One region of the Chromobacterium indicum genome, then DNA from elsewhere that is predicted to be linked to it. Evidence: predicted binding sites of a transcription regulator. Region 1 holds the regulator's gene; each other region holds the start of a gene.
What was found. The regulator sigma-54, encoded in region 1, starts transcription at its own class of promoters, with help from an activator protein. The targets are predictions, from matches to a motif close to CTGGCACGCTTCATGCTT.
Positions count from the first base shown of each region.

Region 2: eat (ethanolamine permease) is a predicted target of sigma-54. The motif match lies at 1,085-1,102, and genes of this name have one in related genera.
Region 3: glnK (P-II family nitrogen regulator) is a predicted target of sigma-54. The motif match lies at 1,871-1,888, and genes of this name have one in related genera.
Region 4: glnA (type I glutamate--ammonia ligase) is a predicted target of sigma-54. The motif match lies at 1,541-1,558, and genes of this name have one in related genera.

Region 1 is NZ_JAYFSJ010000003.1:117,479-120,683, reverse strand. It holds gene hprK (HPr(Ser) kinase/phosphatase) at 1-276, opposite strand, end outside; gene ptsN (PTS IIA-like nitrogen regulatory protein PtsN) at 269-730, opposite strand; gene hpf (ribosome hibernation-promoting factor, HPF/YfiA family) at 855-1,187, opposite strand; gene VA599_RS05315 (RNA polymerase factor sigma-54) at 1,254-2,648, opposite strand; gene lptB (LPS export ABC transporter ATP-binding protein) at 2,652-3,205, opposite strand, start outside.
Region 2 is NZ_JAYFSJ010000011.1:97,026-100,230, reverse strand. It holds gene aroC (chorismate synthase) at 1-984, opposite strand, end outside; gene eat (ethanolamine permease) at 1,170-2,591, shown strand; gene VA599_RS16030 (ethanolamine ammonia-lyase subunit EutB) at 2,588-3,205, shown strand, end outside.
Region 3 is NZ_JAYFSJ010000015.1:120,892-124,096, forward strand. It holds gene VA599_RS19295 (ClpXP protease specificity-enhancing factor) at 1-30, shown strand, start outside; gene VA599_RS19300 (ammonium transporter) at 146-1,456, opposite strand; gene glnK (P-II family nitrogen regulator) at 1,484-1,822, opposite strand; gene VA599_RS19310 (accessory factor UbiK family protein) at 2,133-2,420, shown strand; gene VA599_RS19315 (YifB family Mg chelatase-like AAA ATPase) at 2,426-3,205, shown strand, end outside.
Region 4 is NZ_JAYFSJ010000002.1:124,663-127,867, reverse strand. It holds gene glnA (type I glutamate--ammonia ligase) at 56-1,474, opposite strand; gene VA599_RS03155 (rhodanese-like domain-containing protein) at 1,746-2,198, shown strand; gene aroE (shikimate dehydrogenase) at 2,405-3,205, shown strand, end outside.

The DNA of each region.
Region 1 (3,205 bases):
GGTGACCATCACCACCGACATGCTCTTGTGGAACAGCTGGTCCAGTGCGGTCTTGGCCGCCGACTGCTCCAGCTTGTTAAGGTAGTCGACCTCGGCGAGGCCCAGTACCTGCACCCGGTTGGGGTGGATGAAGTTCAGGTGGCCGACCAGGGCCAGCGTCGGGCGCTGGTCGTCGTTGCCGATCACGTTGTCGGAGCCGCCGGTGCCGGCGACCCAAGTCAGATTCAGCTTCTGCTGGTTTTCCTGATACAGCCGGCGCACGGTGATGCTAGGCATGGGGCGTCCATTCGCAAAGCAGCTTGTACAGTTCGTCGCGCGCGCCGGTGCCCAGCATCTGCTCGCGCATCTGGCGGCTGGAGAACAGCTGCGCCAGCTCCGACAGCACCTGCAGGTGCAGGTCGGTGGCGTGCTCGGGGACCAGCAGCACGAACAGGCATTGCACCGGCTTGCCGTCCGGCGCGTCGAAGGGAATGGGCGCCTTCAGGCGGATGAACACGCCGGTGGCTTCCTTGAGGCCGCGCGCGCGGCCGTGGGGAATGGCCACGCCCTGGCCGAGTCCGGTGGAGCCCAGTTTTTCACGGCTGAACAGGCTGTCGAAAACCTCGCTGCGGGCGATGCCGCGGGTGTTTTCCACGAGCAGCCCCACTTGTTCGAACACCCGCTTCTTGCTGGCGACGTCCAGATCCAGCAGGATATGGTCCGGGGTCAGGATCTTGCCGATGAGAGTCATGTTGGAGTATGCATGCGGCTCTTGGGGTGAAACTGTGAATTCTACGTTGCCTTGATAGTACTGAAAACCGGCAAGCGCAAAGAAAAACGGGAACCGTCAGGCTCCCGTTGTCTTCAGTCAGGCCTTACAGCGAGGCCTGGGTCTGAGACGCTTCGCCCGAGCCCACCGCGCGGTGCTCGGTCAGCTTTTCCTTGTACTTCAGGACTTGGCGGTCCAGCTTGTCCATCAGGACGTCGATGGCGGCGTAGAGGTCGGCCTCGGAAGCTTCGATGTGGATGTCCTTGCCGGACAGGTGCACATTGACTTCAGCCTTCTGGACCAGCTTGTCCACCGATAGGGTGACGGAGATATCGATCACGTGGTCGACATGGCGGGTAATGCGCTCGAGCTTGTTCTCGATGTATTCGCGCAGCGACGGGGTGACTTCCAGGTGCAGGCCAGTTACTTTGAGGTTCATACCCTAGCTCCTTCTGGTGTTGACCACCCGGTCGGGTTGCCGGGCGGCATTGTATGCTTGAGGCGCCTACAGTGCCTTGCGCAGATTCACCGCCGGAATCTGCATGGCTTCACGATACTTGGCTACGGTGCGTCTGGCAACCTGTATTCCCTGCTTGTCCAGCGCGTCGGCGATGGCGCTGTCGGACAGCGGCTTCGCGCGGTCCTCGGCGTCTATCATGCCGCGGATGTGGGCCTTGATCGCCGTGGCGGAGCACTCTCCGCCGCTTTCAGTTTCCAGCGAACTGCCGAAGAAATACTTGAGTTCGAACAAGCCCCGCGAACAAAGCAGATATTTCTGGCTGGTGGATCGGGAAACGGTGGATTCGTGCAGGCCCAGTTCTTCCGCGATGTCCCGCAGGATCAGCGGGCGCATCGCCACTTCGCCGTGCTCAAAGAACGATTGCTGGCGCTCAACGATAGCTTCCGCCACTTTGAGTATGGTGTCAAACCGTTGCTGGATGTTCTTGACCAGCCAGCGCGCCTCCTGCAAACGGCCGGACATTTCGCCTCCGGCGCGCTGGTCGGCCAGCATGCGCTCGTATAGCCGATTGACGCGCAGGCGGGGCATCGCCGCGCGGTTGAGCTCGGCCGCCCAGCGGCCGCGCAGCTTGCGCACGCTGATGTCGGGAATCACGTAATGGATGTCGCCGTGGCCGAAGCCGGTGGCCGGGTGCGGGTTGAGGCGGGCGATCAGCGCCTGCGCGCCGCGCAGCGCCGCGTCGTCGCAGCGCAGCAGCTTTTTCAGCCGGGCGTAGTCGCGGCCGCCCAGCAGGGCCAGGTGCTCGCGGACGATGGCCAGCGCCAGCGCGTACTCAGGCTCGCCGCCCTGCAGGCGCTGCAGCTGCAGCGTCAGCGACTCGGCCAGCGAGCGCGCGCCCACGCCTGCGGGGTCGAACTGCTGCAGCAGCCTGAGGCCCACCGCCAGCTCGTCGACTTCCAGCTCCAGTTCCAGCGGCAGGTTGCCGGCCAGCTCGTCCAGCTCCAGCGGCAGGTAGCCGTCGTCGTCCAGCTCCTCGATCAGCAGGCGCATCACCGCGCGGTCGCGGTCGGAGAGGGCGATCTCGCCCAGCTGCGTCAGCAGGTGCTCGCGCAGGCTGACCGGGCAGGGCACGTTGAGCATGGGGTCGAAGTCATTGTCGTCTCCCTTGCGGCTGCCGGCTCCCCAGTCCAGCAGTTCGCCGGCGCCGTCGTCGCGGCTGTCGGCGTCCTGGGCCGGGCTTTCCTGCTGTTCCGAGCTGTCGGGAGCGGCTTCGCCGTCGCGGGGCTCGTCGCCGCGTTCCAGCAGCGGATTGTCCAGCAGGAAGCGCTCCACCTCCGTTTGCAGGTCCAGCGTGGACAGTTGCAGCAGCTTGATCGATTGCTGCAGCTGCGGCGTCAGCGTCAGTTGCTGGGATACCTTGAGCTGAAGGGCCTGTTTCATCGTTTACAGATGGAAGTGCTCGCCGAGGTAGACCTCGCGCACTCTCTCGTTGTTGACTAGTTCTTCCGGCTCGCCGGAGGCCAGGACCGAGCCGTCGCTGATGATGTAGGCGCGGTCGCAGATGCGCAGCGTCTCGCGCACGTTGTGGTCGGTGATCAGCACGCCGATGCCGCGTTCCTTCAGGAAGGAGATGATCTTCTGGATGTCGATCACCGCGATCGGGTCCACGCCGGCGAAAGGCTCGTCCAGCAGGATGAAGCGGGGACGGGTGGCCAGCACGCGGGCGATCTCCACCCGGCGGCGCTCGCCGCCGGACAGCGACAGCGCGTTGCTGTCGCGCAGATGGCCGATGTTGAGGTCGTCCAGTAGCAGGTCCAGCTCTTTTTCCAGTTCCTTGCCCTTGAGGCCGGAGATTTCCAGGATGGCGGCGATGTTCTCTTCCACCGTCATGCGACGGAAGATGGAGGCCTCCTGCGGCAGGTAGCCGAGGCCGAGCTGGGCGCGTTGATGGATCGGGTAGTGGGTGATGGACGCGTCGTCCAGGCGGATGTCGCCGT
Region 2 (3,205 bases), on a different contig from region 1:
GGCGCGGATGCCGACGCAGGGATCGTGGCGGCCGTGGGTTTCCATCGTTATCGCCTCGCCTTGCTTGTTGATCGAGCGGCGCGGCTGGGCGATGGACGACGTCGGTTTGATCGCGATCGATACGTCGATCTGCTGGCCGGTGGAGATGCCGCCCAGCACGCCGCCGGCGTGGTTGCTGGCGAAGCCTTGCGGCGTCAGTTCGTCGCCATGCTCGCTGCCGCGCTGGGCCACGCAGCCGAAGCCGGCGCCGATCTCCACGCCCTTGACCGCGTTGATGCTCATCATCGCGTAGGCGATGTCGGCGTCCAGTCGGTCGAACACCGGCTCGCCCCAGCCCACCGGCACATTGTCGGCCACCACGCGCAGCCGCGCGCCGATGGAATCCAGGCTCTTGCGGATGGAGTCCATATATTCCTCCAGCCGCGGAACGATGTCCGGATCGGCGCTGAAGAAGGGATTGCCGCCCACATGCTCCCAGCTCTTGAACGGAATGGCCACCTCGCCGATCTGGGTCATGTGGCCGCGAATGACGATGCCGTATTTTTCGCTCAACCACTTCTTGGCGATGGCGCCGGCCGCGACGCGCACCGCGGTCTCGCGCGCCGAGGAGCGGCCGCCGCCGCGCGGATCGCGGGTGCCGTATTTATGCCAATAGCAGTAATCGGCGTGGCCGGGGCGGAAAGTCTCGGCGATATTGCCGTAGTCCTTGCTGCGCTGGTCAGTGTTGCGGATCAGCAGCGCGATGGGCGTGCCGGTAGTCTTGCCCTCGTAGACGCCGGACAGGATTTCCACGGTGTCCGGCTCGCGGCGCTGAGTCACGTGGCGGCTGGTGCCCGGCTTGCGGCGGTCCAGCTCCGCCTGGATGTCCGCCTCGGTCAAGGCCAGTCCCGGCGGACAACCGTCCACCACGCAGCCTATGCCCGGCCCGTGGCTCTCGCCGAAGGAAGTCACCGTAAACAATCGTCCCATGCTGCTGCCTGACATCTGCTTTCCCCTGCCGCTGATTGCGTATCGTCATCGATTCTAGCATGGCGCGCGCAGCAAGCAGCCATGCTGCGGCGCGCATTGAAATCGGCAGCGGACGCTGGCATTCTTTTTGCATAAACGGGCGATGCGGGAATGCCCGCCCTTCCCGACGGGAAGGCCATCCAATCGGACAGGAGTCTGCCATGAACGCATCGACACCCGGCCTCGCGCGCAAGCTCGGCGGCTGGCAACTATGGGGCATCGCCGTGGGGCTGGTGATTTCCGGCGAATACTTCGGCTGGAGCTACGGCTGGGCGCAGGCCGGCACGCTGGGCTTTCTGTGCGCCACGCTGTTCGTCGCGCTGATGTACGCCGCCTTCATCTTCAGCTTCACCGAGCTGACCACCGCCATTCCGCACGCCGGCGGGCCCTTCGCCTACGCCCGCCGCGCCTTCGGCCCGCTGGGCGGCTTCATCGCCGGTTTCGCCACGCTGTGCGAATTCGTGTTCGCGCCGCCGGCCATCGCGCTGGCCATCGGCGCCTACCTCAATGTGCAATTTCCGTCGCTGGCGCCCAAATGGACCGCTTGCGGCGCCTATCTGGCGTTCATGGCGCTGAACATCGCCGGGGTCGGCATCGCCGCGATGTTCGAACTGGCGGTCACGCTGCTGGCCATCTTCGAACTGCTGGTGTTCATGGGCGTGGTGGCCCCCGGCTTCAGCTGGGACAACTTCATGCGCCACGGCTGGGCCGGACAGGACGCCTTCCATTGGGGCGCCGTCGGCGGCATGTTCGCCGCCCTGCCGTTCGCGATCTGGTTCTTCCTGGCGATAGAGGGCGCGGCGATGGCCGCAGAAGAGGCCAAAGACCCGGCCCGCACCATCCCGCGCGCCTACATCGCCGGCATCCTCACCCTGGTGGCGCTGGCCTTCGGCGTGATGGTCATGGCCGGCGGCGCCGGCGACTGGAGCCGGCTGGCCAATATCAACGACCCGCTGCCGCAGGCGATGAAGCTGATCGTCGGCGAGCACAGCGGCTGGCTGCACATGCTGGTGTGGCTGGGCCTGTTCGGCCTGGTGGCGTCGTTCCACGGCATCATCATGGGCTATTCGCGGCAGATCTTCGCGCTGGCGCGGGCCGGCTACCTGCCTCGCGCGCTGGCCGCCATCCATCCGCGCTTCAAGACGCCGCACCGGGCGATTCTGGCCGGCGGCGCGGTCGGCATCGTCGCCATCTTCAGCGACGATCTGGTGCAGATCGCCGGCCAGCCGCTGACCGCCAACATCGTCACGCTGTCGGTGTTCGGCGCCATCGTCATGTACATCGTGTCGATGCTGGCGCTGTTCCGGCTGCGCGGCCGCGAGCCGGCGCTGCTCCGGCCGTTCTCCGCGCCCGCTTATCCGTGGCTGCCGGCGCTGGCGCTGGGCTGTTCGCTGATCTGCCTGATCGCCATGGTCTATTACAACCGGCTGCTGGCCGGCATCTTCGCCGCGATGCTGGCCTCCGGCTACCTGTACTTCCTCGCCACCGCCCGCCAGCGCGCCGAAGCCGGCGTCGACGCTCAGCTGCAAGGTTCGGCCGAGATTGCCGCCCAGCCCTCCCCCACCATCCGGAGCCAAACATGAGCCACGCCATCGCCATAGGCCCGCGGACCTACCGCTTCGCCGACCTGAAAACGCTGATGGCGCGCGCCAGCCCACTACGCTCCGGCGACCAGCTGGCCGGCGTCGCCGCCGCCAGCGCCGAGGAGCGGGTGGCGGCGCAAATGTGCCTGGCCGACCTGCCGCTGACTGTCTTTCTCAACCAGGCGCTGATCCCGTACGAGGAAGACGAAGTCACCCGGCTGATTCTGGACGGCCACGACGCCGCCGCCTTCGCCGCCGTCTCCCACCTGACCGTGGGCGGCCTGCGCGATTGGCTGCTGTCCGACGCCGCCACCGCGGAAACGCTGGCGGCGCTGGCCCCCGGCCTTACCCCGGAAATGGCTGCGGCCGTGTCCAAGCTGATGCGCAACCAGGACCTGGTGCAGGCGGCGAAGAAATGCCGCGTCGTCACCGCCTTCCGCAACACCCAGGGCCTGTCGGGACGGATGGGCGTGCGGCTGCAGCCCAACCATCCGGCTGACGACGCGCGCGCCATCGCCGCCGCCACGCTGGACGGCCTGCTCTACGGCGCCGGCGACGCGGTGATCGGCATCAACCCAGCCGGCGACAGCCCCGACGACATCCGCGCCCTGCTG
Region 3 (3,205 bases), on a different contig from region 1:
GGGCGTCCCAGCCTGCGTATCGTCAAGTAAGCTTGTCGCATCGATCAAAACCGGCCTCTGGCCGGTTTTTCATTTTGAATGACGAAAAAAAACGGGGCCGAAGCCCCGCCAAGTCCCTTACACAACAATCTTCGATTCTGGCGGCTTATTCCACGCGCTCGCCGTGCAGCACCAGGTCCAGGCCCTCGCGCTCTCCGTCCTCGGCCACGCGCAGCCCCAGCACGATGTCCACCAGTTTCAGCAGGATGAAGGTGACGATGCCGCAGTAGGCGATGGTCACGCCGACGCCCAGCGCCTGGGTGGCCAGGCTGCCGTCGGCGCCGCCGATGTCCTTGACCGCGAACACGCCGGTCAGCAGCGCGCCCAGGATGCCGCCCACGCCGTGCACGCCGAAAGCGTCCAGCGAGTCGTCATAGCCCAGCATGTGCTTGAGCCCGGTGGCGCCCCAGAAGCAGACCGCGCCGGCGGCGAGGCCGATGATCAGCGCGCCCTTGACGTCGACGAAGCCGGCGGCCGGGGTGATGGCCACCAGGCCGGCCACGGCGCCGGAGGCGATGCCCAGAACCGACGGCTTCTTCTTGGTCGCCCACTCTGCGAACATCCAGGCCAGCGCCGCCATCGCGGTGGCGACCTGGGTGGTGACCATGGCCATGCCGGCGCGACCGTCGGCGGCGCCCGCCGAGCCGGCGTTGAAGCCGAACCAGCCTACCCACAGCATCGACGCGCCCACCAGAGTCAGCACCAGGTTATGCGGCGGCATCGCCTCGCGGCCGAAACCCACGCGCTTGCCCAGCACCAGCGCGGTCACCAGACCGGCCACGCCGGCGTTGATGTGCACCACGGTGCCGCCGGCGAAGTCCAGCACGCCCTTGTCGCCCATCCAGCCGCCCGGCGCCCATACCCAGTGCGCCACCGGCACGTAGACCAGCAGCGACCACAGCGCCATGAAGGCCAGCATCGCCGAAAACTTCATCCGCTCGGCGAAGGCGCCGGTGATCAAGGCCGGGGTGATGATGGCGAAGGTCATCTGGAAGGTCATGAACACCGATTCCGGAATGGTGCCGGCCAGCGGATGCACGGCCAGCTTGCCGGCATCCTTCATGTACACCATGCCGTCCAGCATGAAGCGGGACAGATCGCCGATGTAGGGCGTGCCCACGGTGAAGGCCAGGCTGTAGCCGACCACGGCCCACAATACGGTTACCAGCGCGGTGATGGCGAAACTCTGCATCAGCGTGGCCAGCACGTTCTTCTTGCGGACCATGCCGCCGTAGAACAGCGCCAGGCCGGGAATGGTCATGAACAGCACCAGGGCGGTGGAGGTCAGCATCCAGGCGGTGTCGCCGGAGTTGATCACCTTGGCGGCGACCACCGCCGGACCGGCCGGCGCGTCGGCCAGCGCGGGCAGCGAGAGGGCGGCGAGCCCGGAAGCCATTGCAGCGAGTATCTTTTTCATTATGGTTTCCCCAGTTTCACAAAGCGGTCAGACCGCGTCGGCGCCGGTTTCGCCGGTGCGGATGCGGATCACCTGCTCCAGGTCGTAGACGAAGATCTTGCCGTCGCCGATCTTGCCGGTGCGGGCGGATTTCTCGATGGCTTCCACCACCTGATCCAGCAGCGCGTCGTCGATGGCGATTTCCAGCTTCACCTTGGGCAGGAAGTCGACGACGTATTCTGCGCCGCGATACAGCTCGGTATGGCCTTTCTGGCGGCCGAAGCCCTTGACCTCGGAAACGGTGACGCCTTGTACGCCGATGGCGGACAGCGCTTCGCGGACTTCGTCAAGCTTGAACGGCTTGATCACTGCGGTAACGAGTTTCATGGCGGCTCCTTCTCGGACGATTGACAGATGGTTCTGCTGCGGATGGTTATGCAGGAATCGTGCCAGCCCGTGATGGGCGTTCTCTGAATTGTGATGCACTGCAAAAAAGGCCGCGCTGTCCGTTTTGGCACTTTCCTTGTGCGCCGGGGCTGCTTATGCTGCACAGTTTTGGTGCATCGCTGCGCCGCAGCATGGCCTGGATGAATGCTGGAGACAGGCTGACATGTCCTTGCGGGCAGGAAATGCGGGAGCGCGAGGGCGCTTTTTGCTACACTCGGCTGAAGATCAAGACACTGCGGGAGCCGCTACCATGTTGAGCCAGAAACTGTTTGAAGAAATCAGCGCCAAGATCAGCGAGACCATCGCCGCCAGCCCGGCCAAGGATATCGAGAAAAACGTCCGCGCGATGATGGCTTCCACGTTCTCCAAGATGGATCTGGTCACCCGCGAGGAATTCGACGTGCAGCAGGCGGTGCTGGCGCGCACGCGGGAAAAGCTGGCCGCGCTGGAGTCGCGCCTGGCCAGGCTGGAGAACCAAGTGTTCCCGGATGAGGCCGCGGCTAAAGCGGAAGAGCAGTCCGAACTCGGCCACTCCTGAGCGCCATGACGCTGGCGGTGGTGGCGAGCAGGGCGCTGTCCGGGCTTGACGCGCCGGAGGTTGACGTCGAGGTCCACCTCGCCAACGGCCTGCCCGCGTTCAATATCGTCGGCCTGCCCGACACCGAGGTGAAGGAAAGCCGGGACCGTGTCCGCGCCGCCATCCTTACCTCGGGGTTCGAATTTCCCGCCCGCAAGATCACCGTCAATCTGGCGCCGGCCGACCTGCCCAAGGACTCCGGCCGCTTCGACCTCCCCATCGCCATCGGCATCCTGCTGGCTTCCGGCCAGGTGAAGAACGACGATATCGCCCATTATGAGTTCGCCGGCGAGCTGGCGCTCAGCGGCGCGGTGCGTCCGGTGCGCGGCGCGTTGGCGATGGCCTGCCAGTGCCATGCAGCGGGCCGGGCCTTCGTGTTGCCTGCCGACAGCGCGGCGGAAGCCGCTGTGGTTGGCGGCGCAGCCATTTACGCGGTGGCGTCTTTGCCTCAGGCCTGCGCCTTCTTGAACGGTTTGCAGCCGCTGGAGCCGTTCGCCGGCGCGCTGGGCGGAGAGTGGCCGAACTATCCCGATCTCGGCGATGTCAAAGGCCAGTCCATCGCGCGCGGCGCGCTGGAGATTGCCGCGGCCGGCGGGCACAGTCTGCTGTTGATGGGGCCGCCCGGCACTGGCAAGTCCATGCTGGCGGCCAGGCTGCCGGGGCTGCTGCCGCCCTTGTCCGAGCGGGAGGCGCTGGAGAGCGCGGCAGTGCAGTCGTTGGGATCCCAGGGCTTTCAGCCGGGGCGC
Region 4 (3,205 bases), on a different contig from region 1:
CGAAAGCAAGAAAAACGGCAGCCTGGGCTGCCGTTCCGATTGACGCGTTTTCTGCTTACAGCGAGTAGTACATCGCGAATTCCACCGGGTGGGTGGTCATGCGGGCCAGGTTGACTTCCTGCATCTTCAGTTCGATGTAGGCGTCGATCCACTCGTTGGAGAACACGCCGCCGCGGGTCAGGAACTCGCGGTCCTTGTCCAGCGCGGCCAGCGCTTCGTCCAGGCTGGCGCACACGGTCGGGATCAGCTTGTCTTCTTCCGGCGGCAGGTCGTACAGGTTCTTGTCCGCGGCGTCGCCCGGGTGGATCTTGTTCTGGATGCCGTCCAGGCCGGCCATCAGCAGCGCGGAGAAGCACAGGTACGGGTTGGCCAGCGGATCCGGGAAGCGCGCTTCGATGCGGCGGCCCTTGGGGCTGGCCACGTGCGGGATGCGGATCGAGGCGGAGCGGTTCTTGGCGGAGTAAGCCAGCTTCACCGGCGCTTCGTAGTGCGGCACCAGGCGCTTGTAGGAGTTGGTGCCCGGGTTGGTGATCGCGTTCAGCGCCTTGGCGTGCTTGATGATGCCGCCGATGTAGTACAGCGCGGTGTCGGACAGGCCTGCGTAGCCTTCGCCCGCGAACAGGTTCTTGCCGTCTTTCCAGATGGACTGGTGGACGTGCATGCCGGAGCCGTTGTCGCCGACGATGGGCTTGGGCATGAAGGTGGCGGTTTTGCCGTAGCTATGGGCGACGTTGTGCACCACGTACTTCAGGATCTGGGTCCAGTCGGCGCGCTGGGTCAGCGTGCTGAACTTGGTGCCGATCTCGTTCTGGCCGGCGGTGGCCACTTCGTGGTGGTGCACTTCAACCGGCACGCCCAGCTCTTCCAGCAGTAGCACCATCGCGGAGCGGATGTCCTGCGACGAATCCACCGGCGGCACCGGGAAGTAGCCGCCCTTGATGCCCGGACGGTGGCCCATGTTGCCGCCTTCGAATTCCTCGGCGGACGCCCATGCGGCTTCCTCTGCCTTGATCTTGACGAAGCAGCCGGACATGTCGGCGCCCCAGGTGATGCTGTCGAAGATGAAGAATTCCGGCTCCGGGCCGAAGTAGGCGGTATCGCCGTGGCCGGATGCCTTCAGGTAGGCTTCGGCGCGCTTGGCGATGGAGCGCGGGTCGCGGTCGTAGCCCTTGCCGTCGGCCGGATCGATCACGTCGCAGTGCATGAACACGGTCGGCTCGTCGAAGAACGGGTCGAGGCGGGCGGTGGCCGGGTCGGCCATCAGCAGCATGTCGGAAGCCTGGATGCCTTTCCAGCCGGCGATGGAGGAGCCGTCGAAGGCGTGGCCGCGCTCGAACCACTCGTCGGCGTCTTCCAGCAGCACATGCGCCGGGATGGAGACGTGCTGTTCTTTGCCGCGGGTGTCGGTAAAGCGCAGATCGACAAATTTGACGTCGTTTTCTTGGATCAGTTTGACTACGTCGGCTACTGCCATGTTTTATCTCCTGGAAGGCAACGTGCACCCAAGGGCAAGTGCGTGAAAATTTTGGTACGTCCCGGTAAGCAGGAAGCGTGCCAGCCTCTGAAACGCTGCTGCTGCATTGTGTCATAGCCGCTTTGGCTTATCCAGCCGGCTGGAATGACTAGACTTGAACCAATCTGGTGCCTCGTCCCAGACAGTGCACCGATATGGTGCAATTTGCCAGCCATGCCGGGTGGGTCGATAATCGCCAACATAAGCCCGAAGTGTTGCAGGAGGAAAACAGATGAGCAGAATGAAACTGATTCTGGAGGCCGCGCACCAGCGCGCCGAACAGTTGGACCTGTCCTACAGCGGAGCGGTGCTGCCCGACGAGGCCTATGAATTGATGCAAGGCCTGCCCAAGGCGGTGCTGCTGGATGTGCGCAGCCATGCGGAGTGGCAATTCGTCGGCACCGTGCCCGGCGCGGTGAACATCGAATGGCGCAGCTATCCCGGCATGGAGCCGAATCCCAATTTTCTGGCCCAGTTGACCCATCAGGTGGACCCGGAGGCGGTGCTGCTGGTGATCTGCCGCTCCGGCGCCCGTTCCGACCAGGTGGCGCGGCTGGCGGCGGACAACGGCTACAGCGAGGTGTACAACGTGCTGGAAGGCTTCGAGGGCGACCGCGACGGCGATGGCCACCGCAACTCGGTCGGGGGCTGGCGCTGGCGCGGCCTGCCTTGGGTGCAGGGCTGAGCGCAGTCCTTGTCCGAGGCGGTTGAAGTTTGCGGCGTTAAGCGGCAAAGTGTGGGGTGAACCCGCAGCTTCGATCTGTCGACAAAGCCACGATGCGCCGTACGGCGCATTCCCGATGGGCGCACGCCCGGTTTCAGGGCGCGCCGGGGGACTTTGTCGGCGGCGTCTTGGCCGCACAAAACATATCGCATTTTGGAAAGCCGGACATGACCGACCGTTACGCCGTAATCGGCAACCCGATCTCCCATAGCCAGTCGCCGTTCATCCACGAGGAGTTCGCCCGGGCCACCGGAGAGGACATCAGCTATGAGCGCCTGTTCGCCGACATCGGCCGCTTCAACGAGGTGGTGGGCGAATTCGTGGCCAAGGGCGGCAAGGGGCTGAACATCACGCTGCCGTTCAAGGGCGACGCCTTCCGCTACGCGTCCGAGCTGACCGAGCGAGCGCGCGCGGCCGAGGCGGTGAACACGCTGGCCTTCCGCGACGGCAAGGTGTACGGCGACAACACCGACGGCGTCGGCCTGGTGCGCGACATTGTGGAGAATCTGGATTACCCGATCGCCGGCCGCCGCGTGCTGATCCTGGGCGCCGGCGGCGCGGTGCGCGGCGTGCTGGAGCCGATTCTGGAGCAGAAGCCCGCCAGCCTGACCATCGTCAACCGCACCGTGATCAAGGCCGAGGCGCTGGCCCATCACTTCGCCCGCTACGGCAAGGTGGAGGCGGTCGGCTACGCGGCGCTGGAAGGCCGCAGCTTCGACATCATCATCAACGCCACGTCCACCAGCCTGAACAACGAGATGCCGCCGCTGCCGCACGGCGTGTTCACCTCGCGCACGTTGGCCTACGACATGGTGTACAGCGCCGGCCTGACGCCGTTCCTGCAGCGCGCCCAAGGCGAAAACGCCGGCATGCTGGCCGACGGCCTGGGCATGCTGGTGGAGCAGGCGGCCGAGTCGTTCTCCATCTGGCGCGGCGTGCAGCCGGAGACGCGCAAGGTGACCAATATG